3 regions of the Shewanella zhuhaiensis genome follow, and region 2 is predicted to be linked to each of the others. Evidence: predicted binding sites of a transcription regulator. Region 2 holds the regulator's gene; each other region holds the start of a gene.
What was found. Region 2 encodes FliA, which starts transcription of late flagellar genes. Its sites were predicted from a motif close to CTAAAGNTNNNNNNNNNNNNGCCGATA; they were not measured.
Positions count from the first base shown of each region.

Region 1: a site for FliA is predicted at 3,258-3,284, ahead of MJ923_RS08695 (VC2046/SO_2500 family protein). Genes of this name have one in related genera too.
Region 3: a site for FliA is predicted at 3,495-3,521, ahead of pomA (flagellar motor protein PomA). Genes of this name have one in related genera too.

Region 1 is NZ_JAKUDL010000002.1:689,591-694,661, forward strand. It holds gene queC (7-cyano-7-deazaguanine synthase QueC) at 1-649, opposite strand, end outside; gene queE (7-carboxy-7-deazaguanine synthase QueE) at 865-1,536, shown strand; gene MJ923_RS08675 (PLP-dependent cysteine synthase family protein) at 1,608-2,678, opposite strand; tRNA gene MJ923_RS08680 (tRNA-Tyr) at 2,865-2,949, opposite strand; tRNA gene MJ923_RS08685 (tRNA-Tyr) at 2,987-3,071, opposite strand; tRNA gene MJ923_RS08690 (tRNA-Tyr) at 3,109-3,193, opposite strand; gene MJ923_RS08695 (VC2046/SO_2500 family protein) at 3,319-3,804, shown strand; gene MJ923_RS08700 (DUF406 family protein) at 3,873-4,160, shown strand; gene MJ923_RS08705 (putative bifunctional diguanylate cyclase/phosphodiesterase) at 4,295-5,071, shown strand, end outside.
Region 2 is NZ_JAKUDL010000002.1:96,432-101,502, reverse strand. It holds gene MJ923_RS06025 (chemotaxis protein CheA) at 1-1,124, opposite strand, end outside; gene MJ923_RS06020 (protein phosphatase CheZ) at 1,140-1,886, opposite strand; gene cheY (chemotaxis response regulator CheY) at 1,900-2,283, opposite strand; gene MJ923_RS06010 (RNA polymerase sigma factor FliA) at 2,327-3,046, opposite strand; gene MJ923_RS06005 (MinD/ParA family protein) at 3,039-3,920, opposite strand; gene flhF (flagellar biosynthesis GTPase FlhF) at 3,925-5,071, opposite strand, start outside.
Region 3 is NZ_JAKUDL010000005.1:109,530-114,600, forward strand. It holds gene thiI (tRNA uracil 4-sulfurtransferase ThiI) at 10-1,464, opposite strand; gene MJ923_RS14420 (flagellar motor protein MotB) at 1,640-2,590, opposite strand; gene pomA (flagellar motor protein PomA) at 2,594-3,361, opposite strand; gene xseB (exodeoxyribonuclease VII small subunit) at 3,652-3,891, shown strand; gene ispA ((2E,6E)-farnesyl diphosphate synthase) at 3,891-4,772, shown strand; gene dxs (1-deoxy-D-xylulose-5-phosphate synthase) at 4,793-5,071, shown strand, end outside.

The DNA.
Region 1 (5,071 bases), 590 kb from region 2:
CACGATTATCGAGGTAGTCCTCAAGGCCGCGGCGGCGCAGCAAGCAGGCAGGGCAGTCGCCACAGCCGTCACCTTTAATGCCGTTATAGCAGGTCAGGGTTTGATTACGCACAAGCTCAAGCTTGCCGTAACGGTCGGCCAGTGCCCAGGTTTCGGCTTTGTTGAGCCACATCAGCGGGGTGCGAATTTCAAGCTGCTTGTCCATTCCGAGATTCAGCGCCTGCTCCATGGCTTTGACAAAGTCATTGCGGCAATCCGGGTAGCCGGAGAAATCGGTTTCGCACACCCCGGTGATCACCGTATCTGCGCCAAGCTGATAAGCGTAAATACCTGCCAGGGTGAGAAACAGAATATTGCGTCCTGGCACAAAGGTATTGGGCAGGCCATTTTCCATCAACTCGTGGGAAACCGGAATGGCGTCGCGGGTGAGGGCGCTGATAGCAAGCTCGCCCAGCAAAGAAACGTCCATGATTTTATGGGACGCACAGCCAAGCTCGTTTGCCAGTGTCTTGGCCACTTCTATTTCTTCACTGTGGCGCTGACCATAATCGAAGGTGATGGCATGCACTTCATCAAACTGCGACAGGGCCTGCACCAGACAGGTAGTGGAATCCTGACCACCACTGAAAACGACAACTGCTTTGGACATGGAAAAACCGATACTGAGTTAAACTTTTGGGGATATAGTGTATCCCAGCATCCGGGCCGCATCAAAGTCAGTGGCATCAAAGTTAGGGTTAGTGGCGCTGAGTCCCGGTTGAAAAGTTCCCTTGAATCCGTGGCTGAAATCTTCTATAACAGCCGGCCAAATTGAATGTCCGTCGTTAACCAGCCATGGCAGCGACACCAACTGAGCGAGTGCTGATGAGCGAGTATCCCATCAACGAAGTATTTGAAACCATTCAGGGTGAAGGCAGCCACACAGGTTTGCCCGCCATCTTCGTGCGCCTGCAGGGCTGTCCGGTTGCCTGTCCCTGGTGTGATACCGCCCAAACCTGGGATCTGCTTGAGCAAAACAAGGTCGCCCCTGCGGATGTCATCCAGGTGGACGGCAGCATTGGTCGCTGGGCCATGCATACGGCAGCATCGCTTATTGAGGCGTTTAATCAAAAGGGCTTTAGCGCCAAACTGGTGGTGATCACCGGCGGCGAGCCTTGTATGCACGACTTAACGGATTTGACCCAAGGCTTTGAAGCGGCAGGGTTTCATTGCCAGATAGAAACCAGCGGCACTTTTGAGGTACGCTGCTCAGACAGCACCTATGTGACAGTATCACCCAAGATGAATATGAAAGGCGGCTATCCTGTGCTGAAACAAGCGCTTGAGCGTGCCAATGAAATCAAACACCCGGTGGCCACCGATGCACATATTGATGAACTCGATACGCTGCTCGATGGCATAGATATCAGCAGCAAGACCATTTGTTTGCAGCCAATCAGCCAAAAGCCCCGTGCCACAGAGCTTGCGATGAAAACCTGCATTGCCCGCAACTGGCGCCTGTCTATTCAAACCCACAAGTATTTGAATATCGATTAATTTGGTAAACCGCTCAGTCATGCCAATAAAAAAGCTCCCGAGGGAGCTTTTTTCGTTAGGGCATCAGGCACTCATAGCCTGCCACTTTCACTGAAGTCGGTAAGTGCCGCGCTGGCAGCGGAGATATCGCCGATGTGCTGGCTTACCCAGTCGCTGTTGTAGTAGGTATCGAGATAGCGCTCGCCCGGATCGCAGATAAGCGTCACTATGCTGCCGGTTTCGCCGCGCGCCTGCATTTGGGAAGCGAGTTTCAGCGCGCCAAAAAGATTGGTGCCGGTAGATGGCCCGGTTTTACGGCCGATTAGCGATTCGAGCCAATACATGGTGGCGATGGAGTCCACATCCGGCACTTTCAACATCTCATCCACGACGCCCGGAATAAAGGACGGTTCCACCCTGGGGCGGCCAATGCCTTCTATACAGCTGCCTTTTTCACAGGTAATGCAGGCATCGCCGCTTTTGAAATAGTCGTAAAATACCGAGTGCTGCGGGTCGACCACCAATAGTTTGGTGGCAAGACGCTGATAACGGATATAGCGACCAATGGTGGCGGAAGTGCCGCCGGTGCCCGGGCTCATCACAATCCAGCTGGGGATGGGGTGCGGTTCGCGCTCCATCTGGCCAAAAATCGCGTTGGCGATATTGTTGTTGCCGCGCCAGTCGGTGGCCCGTTCGGCGTAGGTGAACTGATCCATATAATGGCCACCCAGTTCTTTGGCGAGTTTCTCTGACTCGGCGTAAATCTCGCTGGAATGTTCGACAAAGTGGCAGCGGCCGCCGTAAAACTCAATCTGTTCGATTTTGCGCTTGGCGGTGCTCTTTGGCATCACCGCAATAAAGGGCAGGCCGAGCAGGCGGGCAAAATAGGCCTCAGACACCGCAGTGCTGCCGGATGAGGACTCGATTACCGCCGTACCTTCTTTGATCCAGCCATTACAAAGGGCATACAGGAACAGTGAACGTGCCAGACGATGTTTAAGGCTACCGGTCGGGTGGGTGCTCTCGTCTTTTAAGTAGATGTCGATGCCGTCCAGCATCGGTAGTTCGAGTTTGATCAGATGGGTGTCGGCGCTGCGCTGAAAGTCGGCTTCAATTTTACCGATGGCGTTGGCTACCCAGCTTGTGCAAATGGGAAGGCTCATGGGGAGTCCTGTGTTTTGCGATACGAGCTTGGATGATATGCAAAATCAGCAGGTTTTCACAGCGTCAGCATCAAAGCAGCTACAGGCCGATACAAATTTATGCGTTTGCTATTACGGGAAATAGTATGACGAGAAATAGAAAGTGCGGTGAGTTACTACAGGCGCTGCCCGCGAGGGCAGAGAAGATGGTGGAGGGAGAAGGATTCGAACCTTCGAAGGCGGAGCCGTCAGATTTACAGTCTGATCCCTTTGGCCACTCGGGAACCCCTCCACGAGTTTCTTGCTTTACATTTTTTGCGTTGCTGAAGTGGTGGAGGGAGAAGGATTCGAACCTTCGAAGGCGGAGCCGTCAGATTTACAGTCTGATCCCTTTGGCCACTCGGGAACCCCTCCACGAGTTTCTTGCTTTACATTTTTTGCGTTGCTGAAGTGGTGGAGGGAGAAGGATTCGAACCTTCGAAGGCGGAGCCGTCAGATTTACAGTCTGATCCCTTTGGCCACTCGGGAACCCCTCCTCATCAGCGGCGGCCATAGTAAGCAGAATCGATCGCCATGTAAAGGCCAATTTTGCAAAAAAGGCTAAAGTTAGTCGCCGATTGGTCGATTAAATGACAACGACCTGTTTTTGTGATGTTTTTTTATGCAGATTGCTGCTGGTTTAGTCAATGAAAGCCAAGTAGGTGACCGCCTTGCCCGTGCCGTTGAAGACGGCCGCCGGGGCGACTTTGGCTTGATATTGGCAATGTTGTCCCAGGATGCCCGTGATTTTGCAGAGTTTTGCCTGTCTGCCGATGAGTCGGCCGAACAAAAGCTGAGCAAACAATTCGAATTGCCTCCTAAACAGGCCCTCGTTGCTACCCCAGGTAGCCAGGAATGTATGGACAACAGTGGCGTGTTCAGAACCTTCGGTCATACCGCGTTTCGATTGAATCAGGCATTACTGCCTGAACCTGTGCTTATTCGTGGTCAGCAGCCTGCCGATATGGTGATTGCGCTCAATAACTGTGAAGCCAATGTCAGACGTCGCTTTTATGGTGCGGCCCCGGCACCGGCCCAGGCCCTGATGCACTTTAATGATGTGCTCGAAGCGCAGCGAAGCCTTGGCAAAATGATGGCAGGAGCTTGACCCCGGGCAGGTTTTGCGCCAATAAACTGCTCTATACTTGAGGTTTATCAAAAGTAAGGAGCATGCAGATGAAAGCCATTAAAGACAACCAGAGCTATCAGGTTAACGATACCTGCACCGATTGTGGCAGTTTTGTTGATATCGGCGCGGTAATAGGTGAAGAAGATACCGCGCTGCTGCTGACATTTGGCGGCGATGATGCCTTTGAGCAGGCCAGAGCGCTGCAGGAAAAGGCGGTGGCACGCTTTAGCGAGGTGCATTACGAGATTGCAGAAACCGCCGATGGGGTTGTGCTTAAACTCAACTTTGATGTGGCGGCCGAAAAAATGATTTTTCAGTTGGAGCAGGGGTTCTGAAAAAATTTACATAAACTGTATATTGCCCCCTAAAACCAAGCTGATGTACATTCGAACTTCATAAAATATAAGAATAAAAATACCCGGTGGCTTGCCACTGCAGTTATCCCACACCCTGGGATTTAGGGACATGCGTGAAACGGCGTAAACATCAACTTTTGGTCGAACAAATAGTGCTCTCTGCTGCCAAACAGCAGGGAGACTTTGGCAAAACGGCTGAGCTGGCCACAGAACTGCTGTGCCAATCGCTCAGTTTGTCCAGTGCCTGCGTCTGGGCATTCGATGCCGAACTCTCCAGCCAATATCGGGTAGCACATTTCGGAAATGCAGCCCTCGGTGCGGCCGTGCAGCGGCCGTCACAAATCTCGGATTGTCCTTTTTACCTTGAAGAGCTTGGCAGCCGCCGTCAGATAGATGCCGCGGATACTGCGTGCGATCCCCGCCTGACTGAACTGAAAGACAGCTATTATTTGCCTGCCGGAGTGTATTCAAGCCTCGAAGTGGCCATACGAATCAACGGCCACCTGGAAGGGGTGCTGTGTCTTGAGCGCAGTGAAACCGGCAACTGGACCGACAGTGAAATTCATGTTGCCAATCAGGTAGCCGATCAGCTGGCCCTGGCCCTTGCTACCCGCAACACTTACGACAGAGAAGAAAAGCTGTCGCTGTTCAAAAGCGCTGTGGAGCAGTCCGAACAGGTGTGCATGCTGATAAACCTGCACACCGAAACCGTGGAATACGTTAACCGTGCCCATGGGCAAATTACGGGTGTGCCTCGGGAAAAAGTCATTGGCCGCTCGTTGAGGCAACTGGATTTCTTCAAGCAACACCCCAGGCTGGGTGAAGAGGTGCTTGGAAAAATTTTCCGCGGCCTCAGTGCTCAGGGTGAAATTCAGTTAAAGCGCTATGAT
Region 2 (5,071 bases):
GTTTCGCCCTGAGGCACGCTGTTACCCGCAGGTGCAGGCGCTTTGGCGGGTGCCGGTGCGGCAGGTTTTTCCGCTGCTGCTACAGGTTTTGGCGCAGCCGCTGGCGCGGCTTTGGGCGCAGCGGCAGGTTTGGCAGCCGCTGCCGGCGCTTTAGGTGCAGCGGGTTTTTCAGCGGCTTTCGGCGCTGCTGGCGCAGCCGCAGCAGCTGTTTCCGCACCGGGACCAGCACCTTTACCGTGCAGCTCATCAAGCAGCTTTTCGAACTCGTCATCGGTGATTTCGTCAGTATCAACGTTATCAGCAGGACTCGGCTCGACCTTGGCAGGCGCTTTGTCTTCGGTGGCTTTGAACTTTCCGGCGCCGTGAAGCTCATCAAGCAGGGCTTCAAATTCATCGTCGGTAATTTCGTCGCCGCCCGGCTCCGCAGCAGGAGCCGCAGGTGCAGAGCTTGCCGCTTTGGGCGCTGTGTCTGCCACGCTTGGGCCTTTACCGCTGCCATGCAAGGCATCGAGCAAGGCTTCAAATTCGGCTTCGTTTATTTCATCAATGCCACCGTCACTGGCGGCTGGCTCATCGAATAAGTCGACGCCAGCAATGGGCGCTTCGTCAAAAAGCACATCATCGCCGCCTGCTGCGGGAGCATCAAACAGGTCAACACCCGGGATTTCAGGCTCGGGCTCTGCAGGCACTTCAACAGCGTCGGGCTCGCTGGCGCCACCTTCTGATGGCAAAGGCTCACCCGAAGCCAGCAACTTAAGTTTATCCAGCAGCTCTGGCGATGCAGGTTCCTGCTCCTGACCGGCTTGGGTCTGGGCGAACATGGTATTAATGGCATCGACCGCCTGAAGGATGATATCCATCAGCTCGGCGCTGACATGGCGCTTACCCGTTCTTAATAAATCGAAGGTATTTTCCGACTCGTGGCACACATCCACCATGGGCGCCAGGCTAAGGAAGCCAGCGCCACCTTTTACGGTGTGAAAGCCACGGAAAATGGCGTTGAGCAGATCTGTGTCTTCCGGGTTGTTTTCAAGGGCAACCAACTGCTCTTGCAACAGCTCCAGAATCTCACCGGCCTCAATCAGAAAGTCCTGCAGAATCTCTTCATCAACATCGAATGCCATTAAATTGACTCCTTATCAGAAACCCAGGCTGGAGAGCAGATCGTCGACTTCGTCCTGACCCGTTACCACGTCCTGACGAAGCTCGGCGTTCATAATCGGCCCTTCGGCTTCAATGGTGTTGACGCTTGGGCTGGTACGCTGGGTCATTTCTGTTACCGGTTGCTCGCCAAAGACGGTCAACATGGAGACCAGGCTGTTTTCAACTTCCCGAACCAAGTCGATGACTCGCCGGATCATTTGTCCGGTCAGATCCTGGAAGTCCTGCGCCATCAAAATTTGATTGAGCAGCTCACGCAGCCGCTCTGAGTCTTGTTCACTACGGGTCATCAATTGCTGAACGTCGTGGCACAAGCTCTTGAATTCAGTCAGTTCAATGTCACGCCGCATCAGTTTGTCCCAAGTTGGTGTGACAGTTTTAATATGGTTGATTAAGGCATCGGCCAATGGCAGACACTCTTCCACGGCATCCATGGTCTTGTTGGCGGCTTGCTCAGTCATGTCGATAACATAATTGAGGCGCTCTTTGGCATCGGGAATATCGACGCTGGCCAATTCCGCCAGGCGGCTGTCGAGCTGAAAATCCACCAGGGCGCTGTGAAGCTGACGAGTCAGTTTACCGACTTCGTCAAAGAGTTCCTTTTGAATGGGGGCCGCCAATTCGCGGATCAGCAAATCGGCTTTTTCCTGCTCGCCGCCGCTGAGCAGCGTCACGAGTTCCTGTGCCTGTTCGAGACTAATGAGCCCTGATGTTTGTGCCTGCATAGCTCATCCTTGCTCAACCAAGTCGTTCGAAGATCTTATCCAGCTTCTCTTTCAGTGTCGCAGCGGTAAAGGGCTTCACTACATAGCCATTTACCCCAGCCTGAGCGGCAGCAATGATCTGTTCACGCTTGGCTTCGGCGGTCACCATCAGCACAGGGATATGCTTCAGACTCTCATCGGCGCGGATGGCCTTGAGCAAATCAATACCCTGCATGCCGGGCATGTTCCAATCGGTAACCACAAAGTCGAAATCGCCCTTCTGAAGCATTGGCAAGGCGGTTGAGCCATCATCTGCTTCCTGGGTGTTATTGAATCCCAAGTCTCGCAACAAGTTCTTGATGATACGTCTCATCGTTGAAAAGTCGTCAACGATAAGAATCTTCATATTCTTGTCCAAGGTTTCCTCCGGTGAGCTGACACTCTAACTGCTCGATAATGAATTATACGTGTGTCCAATGCTTGAGCTTGCCTTTGAGCCTGAGCATCGCCTGACTGTGGATCTGGCATACCCGCGACTCGCTGACGTCAAGAATGGCACCTATTTCTTTTAAGTTCAGTGCTTCATCGTAATAAAGCGATAACACCAATGCGTCTCTCTCCGGCAACTGGCGAATGGCATCTGCCAAGGCCTGTTGAAACTGGCTACCCGCCAGATCGTCATAGATGTCGTCTGTTTGCTCCCCATCGGGAACCAGTACATCCTGAGATACGCCCAAATCTTCTATCCCTATGATTTTCCCTACAGAAACATCATTGAGAATATGATGGTATTCATCCAGCGACATATCAAGTCTTTCGGCAATTTCGCTGTCGCGGGCATCCCGTCCCAGCTCCTGCTCTAACTCATCAATGACCTGGGCTACCCTTCGCTGGTTACGGTGTACTGACCGTGGCACCCAGTCGCCCTTGCGGATTTCATCCAGCATGGCGCCGCGAATGCGGATCCCGGCGAAGGTTTCAAATTTGGCGCCTTTGCCACCATCAAACTTGGTCGAGGCCTCCAGCAGGCCAATCATGCCTGCCTGGAGCAAGTCGTCCAACTGTACGGATGCCGGCAGCCTGGCCAACATATGGTGCGCGATTCTTTTTACCAGCGGTGCGTACTGTTCAACGATGGAGGTTTTATCCTCCATGGAGGTATACGCCGCGGCTTTATTCACTCGCTCTGTCCTCTTGATACTCGGGACGATGCACCAGACGCTCTACGAAGAACTCCAGATGACCGCCGGGCTGCTGGGGTATAGGCCAGCTCAGCACCTTGTTGGCCAAACCGTGATATGCAATCGCGGCTGGAGACTTCGGATAGGCTTCTACGATCAATTTTTGCTTACGTACTGATTTTCGCAAGTTTTCATCGAAGGGAATTGTTGCAACCAATTCCAGTGCCACATCCAGGAAGCGGTCAGTTACCTTGCTGAGTTTAGCAAATAACTCCATACCTTCCCGGAGACTACGCACCATATTTGCAACAATTTTGAACCGGAACACACCGTGTTCGCGGCTGAGGATCTTAATGAGGGCATAGGCATCTGTGATAGACGTCGGCTCATCACACACCACCACCAGTACATCCTGTGCGGCGCGGGAGAAGCTCAGTACCATGTCGGAGATACCGGCTGCGGTATCCACAATCAGTACATCGAACTGGGTGCGCATTTCACTGAAAGCGCGGATAAGTCCGGCGTGCTGTGCAGAGGTTAGTTCCACCATGGCCTGGGTACCGGAAGTGGCTGGCACTATACCAATCCCCTTGGGACCACGGAGAATGATGTCATCGAGCTCCGCATCGCCCGATAACACGTGGGAAAGATTTTTCTCGGCGCGAAGCCCCAGCATGACGTCGACGTTGGCCAGACCCAAGTCAGCATCCAGCACCAACACACGCTTGCCCTTTTCTGCCAGAGCCACAGCCGTATTGATGGAAACGCTGGTTTTGCCTACCCCACCCTTGCCGCCAGTGACGGCAATGACTTTTACTTTTTCGTTATATGGCTGATTCATCATACGTAAACCGCTTGCTTGATCACGGGTCATAGCTTCACTCAAACGCACAGGTCGTGTTATCCGACCATAAATTATTATCGATACCCTGATACTCAGGTTCATTCAGGGCATCGAGCGCCTGCTTAGCCAGCGACAGAGTATCTGCCACCTGCATATCCTCGGGCACACGTTGTCCGTCGGTTACATAACTCAGCGGCAGGCCACTCTGAATAAGGATACTCAGTGCTCCTGCCAGAGACACGGATTCATCCAGTTTGGTCAGCACAGCCCCCGACAGAGGGATGCGCTTAAAGTGCTTAACGGCGTCCTGAAGCACCCGGCGCTGCGATGTAGCTGACAATACCAGATAACTGCGGATCGGCAAGGCACTGTTCGCTGTCAAATTGTCCAGTTGTTCAACTAATCGCATATCTCGCTGGCCCATACCTGCGGTATCTATCAATACTAGCTTGCGATTGCGCAGCTGATAAAGAATTTGTTGCAACTCATTGAGATCATGAGCTTGCTTCACAGGACATCCCATGATTTTGCCATAAGTTGCCAATTGCTCAAAGGCTCCGATGCGATAATGATCTGTGGTGATTAAAGCCACCTGATCGGCACCGTGATGCGCAGCAAAACGGGCAGCAATTTTGGCAATCGAGGTGGTTTTACCCACGCCGGTTGGACCAACAAAGGCCACCACACCGCCGCGACGAACAATATCATCACCTTGATTATCAAGCATATTTGCCAAGCTTTGTGGCAATGCCTTCACCAACTCTGCCGGTGTATAGTGCTGAGCGAGACCAGCCAACTTGGATGCGACCGCAGGTGAAAACTCCGCCTCCAACAGCCGGGTTTCCAGCATGGCACCCACAGGATCGGTGCGCTTTTTTTGCTCCATCATCAAAGAAGAAACCTGATGAGTCAGCAAATTACGCAGTGATGCCAGCTCTTCTTTCATGGCATCAAGCTCAATTTGTTGGCGGCCACCTGCGCGGGATTTGTCCGCATCCGGGGTAAAAGTAGCCTGACGGGGCGCCTCTTTCATCTTTGGCGCGGCGGGCGCTTCCAGGCCACGGGCCCAGGCAGGCATATCATCTTCTTCCACCACACGGCCCATTTGCTGATTCATGCGGCTTTGTTGACGCTCCAGCAGCGCCTGCAATGAATCGGCCGGTGCTTCGTTAACTTTTTGA
Region 3 (5,071 bases), on a different contig from region 2:
CAGCCCAAATCAGGGGCGATACACCTTCACATTGCTGTGGCCCTGCTCCTGCAGATAAAGGGCCTGCAGTTTGCTCATCACACCGCGTTCGCAGTACAAGAGATATGTCTTGCTGCTGTCGAGGTCAGCAAAGGCGGTGGCGAGTCTGAAGAAGGGGATCACCTTCACTTCAACACCGTCCACTTCCAGCGGCTTGGCCTCTTCTTCTTCCGGCGCGCGGATATCGATGATGACCTCATTGCCCTCGGCGGCCGACACGGTTTCTGTCTCGGCAACCGCCTCGGCGGTGGAAATGGCGATATCGCGGATATCAATCACTTCGGCCTTGGCCAGAATCCGGTCGAGCAGATCTTCAGAGAATTTTTGCTCTTCGGCTTCCACCTTGGACAGCACCGCCTTCACGGTAGGACGCTGGGAAATCACCCCACAGTATTCAGGAATGGAGGCCGCAAAGTCTTCAGTACCTATGCGACGCGCTTGTTTGATGATGTCCGGCTTATCCATGGTAACAAGCGGGCGCAGGATCAAAAGGTCAGTGCAGCGGTCAATCACATTCAGGTTGGTCAGAGTCTGACTCGACACCTGGCCCAGGCTCTCGCCGGTAACCAGCGCCTGCACGCCCATACGATTAGCCACGCGGGTAGCAGCGCGCATCATCATCCGCTTGAGCACCACGCCCATCTGGCCGTTTTCGATGCGCTCAAGAATCTCGGTCACCACCTCTTCAAAAGGTACGGTCACGAATTTCACCTTGTGAGACTCGCCGTAGGTCTTCCACAGATGGTAAGCCACCTGCTTTACCCCAATTTCGTGCTGGGCGCCGCCAAGATTAAAGAAGCAGTAATGGGTGCGTGAACCGCGCTTGATAAACTGGAAGCTTGCCACGCCGGAGTCGAAGCCGCCGGAGATAAGCGACAGCACATCTTCCTGAGCTGCAATCGGGAAACCGCCCAGACCTTCGATGCGGCGACACACCATGTACAGCTTTTCACGGTCGATTTCGAGCTGAATGGTCATGTCTGGGTCTTTCAGCTTAACGCCCTTGGCCTCAGTAAACTGATTCAGGCCACCGCCCACATAGCGCTCCACTTCAATGGAAGTAAAGCTTTGCTGGCCTGAGCGCTTTACCCGCACGCAGAAGGTCTTGTCTTTCAACGCATCTTTGTAGACAGACAAGGCATGCTGATAGATATCGTCAACGGTTTCGTAATCAAATTCAGCCACTTCCAGCACATGGTGAATGCCGGGAATACAGGCCAGACGCTCGGCAAACACTTCGGTCAGCTCAGGCTTGTCTTTGGGCACCTTCACCAGAATCTTGTCCCACTGGCGCTGTACCCGGGCGTCCTCATCGATTTTTTTGAGCACGTTGCGGATATTGGACTCGAGCATCTTGGTAAAACGCATTCTTACCGGTTTGCTCTTTATCATGATTTCGGGATACAGCTTGACGATAAACTTCATGGGATTTCCAGCAAAAGGTTAGCGCTCGCGGCCCGTTTTGGCGGCGAACACCAGGGTTCAAACAAACAATCGCGGGATTATATCAAAAAGAGGCTGCCGGGGGCAGGGTCAAAAATAAACCCGGCCTGGGCCGGGCTTGATACAGCTTATTTGTTACATCTTAAACAGTCGCAACTCAGGGCCCAGTGGCGGGGGGAGGGCTCACCTGAATTTCTTCCGACTCTTTGGCTTTGCCCTGCTCAATGGCAATTTCCACCCGCCGATTGCGGGCACGGTTTTCGGCCGAATCATTGGGCACCAAGGGATTGTTAGAGCCCATGCCCACCACTTTCATGCGGCTGGCATCAAAGCCTTTTACCTTCACCAGTTCGTGTGCCACCGACACAGCCCGCTTGGATGACAGCTCCCAGTTGGACGAATAAAGCTCATTGCTTATCTGCATATCGTCGGTAAATCCCGACACTGTGATGATACCGGGTACATCCTTTAGCAGCTCGCCCACGGCGCGAATAACCGGCCTGAACCTGGGTTGCAGGAAGCCGGAGCCTGAGCCAAAGGCGCCCTTTTCACGTATGCGGATAATGATTTGCTGCCCCAGCGACTCGATTTCAATCGCGCCATCGACAATTTGCTCATTCAGCTGCTCGGCCATCTTTTTGACCTGCTGATTAATTTGATCCTGGGAAGAAGCCGCATCGCTCTTCTGGCTTTCCTGCTGGGTTTCCTGGGCAGTGGACGATGCCTGCCCTCCCCGCTGGGAGCCTTGCTGCTGCTGAACACCACCGGCGCTGTCACTCTCGCCTTCCTGGTAATCCAGAATCGGCTCGGTCATTTCGTTGGTTTGCTGGTTGATGATTTCGATGGGGGTTGGCTCGGGCTTGCCGGGGCGAAACTCAAGCGCAATCACCGAAGTGCCCTTGGGAATATCTTTCACTTCCACCTTATTTTGCACCCCGAAGGCGTACTTCATCGAGCCCGCAATCTGCTTGAACTTCATGACGTCCATTTCAGAAAACGCCAGCAACAATACGAAGAAGCACATCAGCAGCGACATCAGATCCGCAAAGGTGGCAAGCCACATGGGCGCGCCTGGGGGTGGGCAGTCACACTTGGCCTTGGCTGCCATGGCCTATTCCCCGTCGGTGGTGTCTATCTTGCGGGATTTTTCCGCCAGATAGTTCTTCAGGAAGCCCTCGATAACCCGTGGGTTCTGGCCGTCCTGAATCGCCAGCACCGCATCCATAATCAGGTTGCGGTTAAGCATTTCTTCGCCCATACGCAGCGACAGTTTATCGGCAATGGGAATGGCCAGCATGTTGGCGATAACGGCGCCATACAGGGTTGTAAGCAGTGCTACCGCCATGGAGGGGCCGATGGACTTGGGGTCATCCATGTTTGACAGCATAGCCACCAGACCAATCAGGGTACCAATCATCCCCATCGCCGGGGCCACGTCACCGAAGGCCTTAAAGATACCGATACCGGTTTTGTGGCGCTCTTCGGTGAGGGCAATGTCTTTTTCCAGCGCTTCCCGCACCACTTCGCCGTCGTGACCATCCACCAGCATGTCGACTGCTTTTTGCATAAAGCTGTTGGAGATCTGCGCTTCTTCCAGCGCCAGAAAGCCCCCTTTACGAGCTGCATCCGCCATGGATACTGACTGTTCAATCAGTTCCTCGGGCTTGTCGATTTTGAACATAAAAGCTTTGACTGCAATCTTGGCGGCACCGAAAAACTGCTTGAGGTTGAATTTCATCATCACCACAAACAAGGTGCCACCAAACACAATCAGCACTGAGGGAACGTCGATAAAGATGGCGAGGCCGCCACCCATCACCATCGCCATGACCACGAAGGCGAACGAGCCCAACAGTCCAATGAGGGTTGCTAAATCCACGGATGCTCCTTAAATACGCAGTCATGAGGGAATGGCGGCCAAGGAAAACCGTCATTCAGCCAGAAATAAGCCGGTCGGATGCCCTCTTATTACCAAAAGGCAGGGACTTCACACACCAATCACTATTCTCAGTTATCGGACAGACCTTCGGCAAGTTTAGCGCCAATTTATTTTTTCTAACAAAAATTCAGCAACAAAGCGTGCTGCACAGCAAATATTCCCCCGCATAATTTGACCCTGTAAGCCTCCTGAGATACCTTGTGCACGCCGACACAGCAGGAACAAATACCGTGGTCAAAAAACCTGAAAACCTGAGCTTTGAAGCCTCTTTGGCGGAGCTGGAGCGCATAGTCGCAGAGCTGGAGCAGGGGGAAGTCTCTCTGGACGATGCTCTAAAGCAATTTGAGCGTGGCATAGGCTTGGTACGTGCCAGTCAGGCCAAGCTTGAACAGGCTCAGCAGAAGGTGGCCATTTTGCTCAGCGATGAGGCCAATGCGCCCCTGAGCGATTTTCAGCCCGAGGGCGAATAATGCTCAAAGCTGCGTTATCTGCGTGTCAGTCCCGTGTCGATGCCATTCTGGCCAGCCATCTCGATGTTCTGCCGGCCACAGCGCCAGCACTTAAAGCCGCCATGCGCCACGGCGCCTTGATTGGCGGCAAGCGCATCCGGCCCTTTTTAGTGTATGCCACAGGTGAGCTGCTCGGAGTCGATAAAGCCAAGCTGGACCGGCTTGCGGCTGCCATCGAGTGTATTCACGCTTACTCGCTTATTCACGATGATTTGCCGGCCATGGACGATGATAACCTGCGCCGTGGCAAGCCAACCGTGCACATTGCCTTTGATGAAGCCACCGCTATTTTGGCCGGTGATGCGCTGCAAACCCTGGCGTTTGAAATCATTGCCGAGCCCGGCTCAGGTCTAAAGCCCGAGTTGCAGGTGGCCATGATTGCCGCGCTCGCACGAGCTTCGGGCTATCTGGGTATGTGTGGTGGTCAGGCAATTGATCTGGCAAGCGAAGGCAAGAGTATTGATTTAAACAGCCTGACCGAGCTTCACAACCTGAAAACCGGAGCCCTTATCCGCGCCGCCGTTGAACTGGCACTGATTGCAGCCGAGGCCAACGAGCGCGACCGCAGTGCGCTGCTCGGTTATGCCGAAGCCATTGGCCTTGCGTTTCAGGTTCAGGACGACATTTTGGATATCACTTCCACCACCGAGGAGCTGGGCAAGCCACAGGGGTCGGATTTGGATGCCAACAAGAGTACCTATCCCAAGCTGCTGGGCCTTGACGGCGCCCGGCAGACTGCCGATGCCCTGGTGGCAGACGCACTATCAGCCCTGGCTAAAATGCCATACAATAGCCAGCTACTTGCAGACTTTGCCCGTTACATCGTCGAGAGACGTGTATAAAAAAGATAAAGAATCTCGCTATGAGTTTGGACATTTCGAACTATCCGTTGCTTGCGCTGGCGAGCACCCCCGATGAGCTGCGCCAACTTCCCCAATCGGCGCTGAAACAGCTGTCGGACGAGCTAAGGCAGTTTCTGCTGACCTCGGTGGGGATTTCCAGCGGCCATTTCGCCTCGGGCTTGGGCACGGTTGAACTGACCGTGGCGCTGCATTACGTGTACAACACCCCCTTCGATCGCCTTATTTGGGACGTGGGCCACCAGGCCTATCCCCATAAAATTCTCACCGGGCGACGGGAC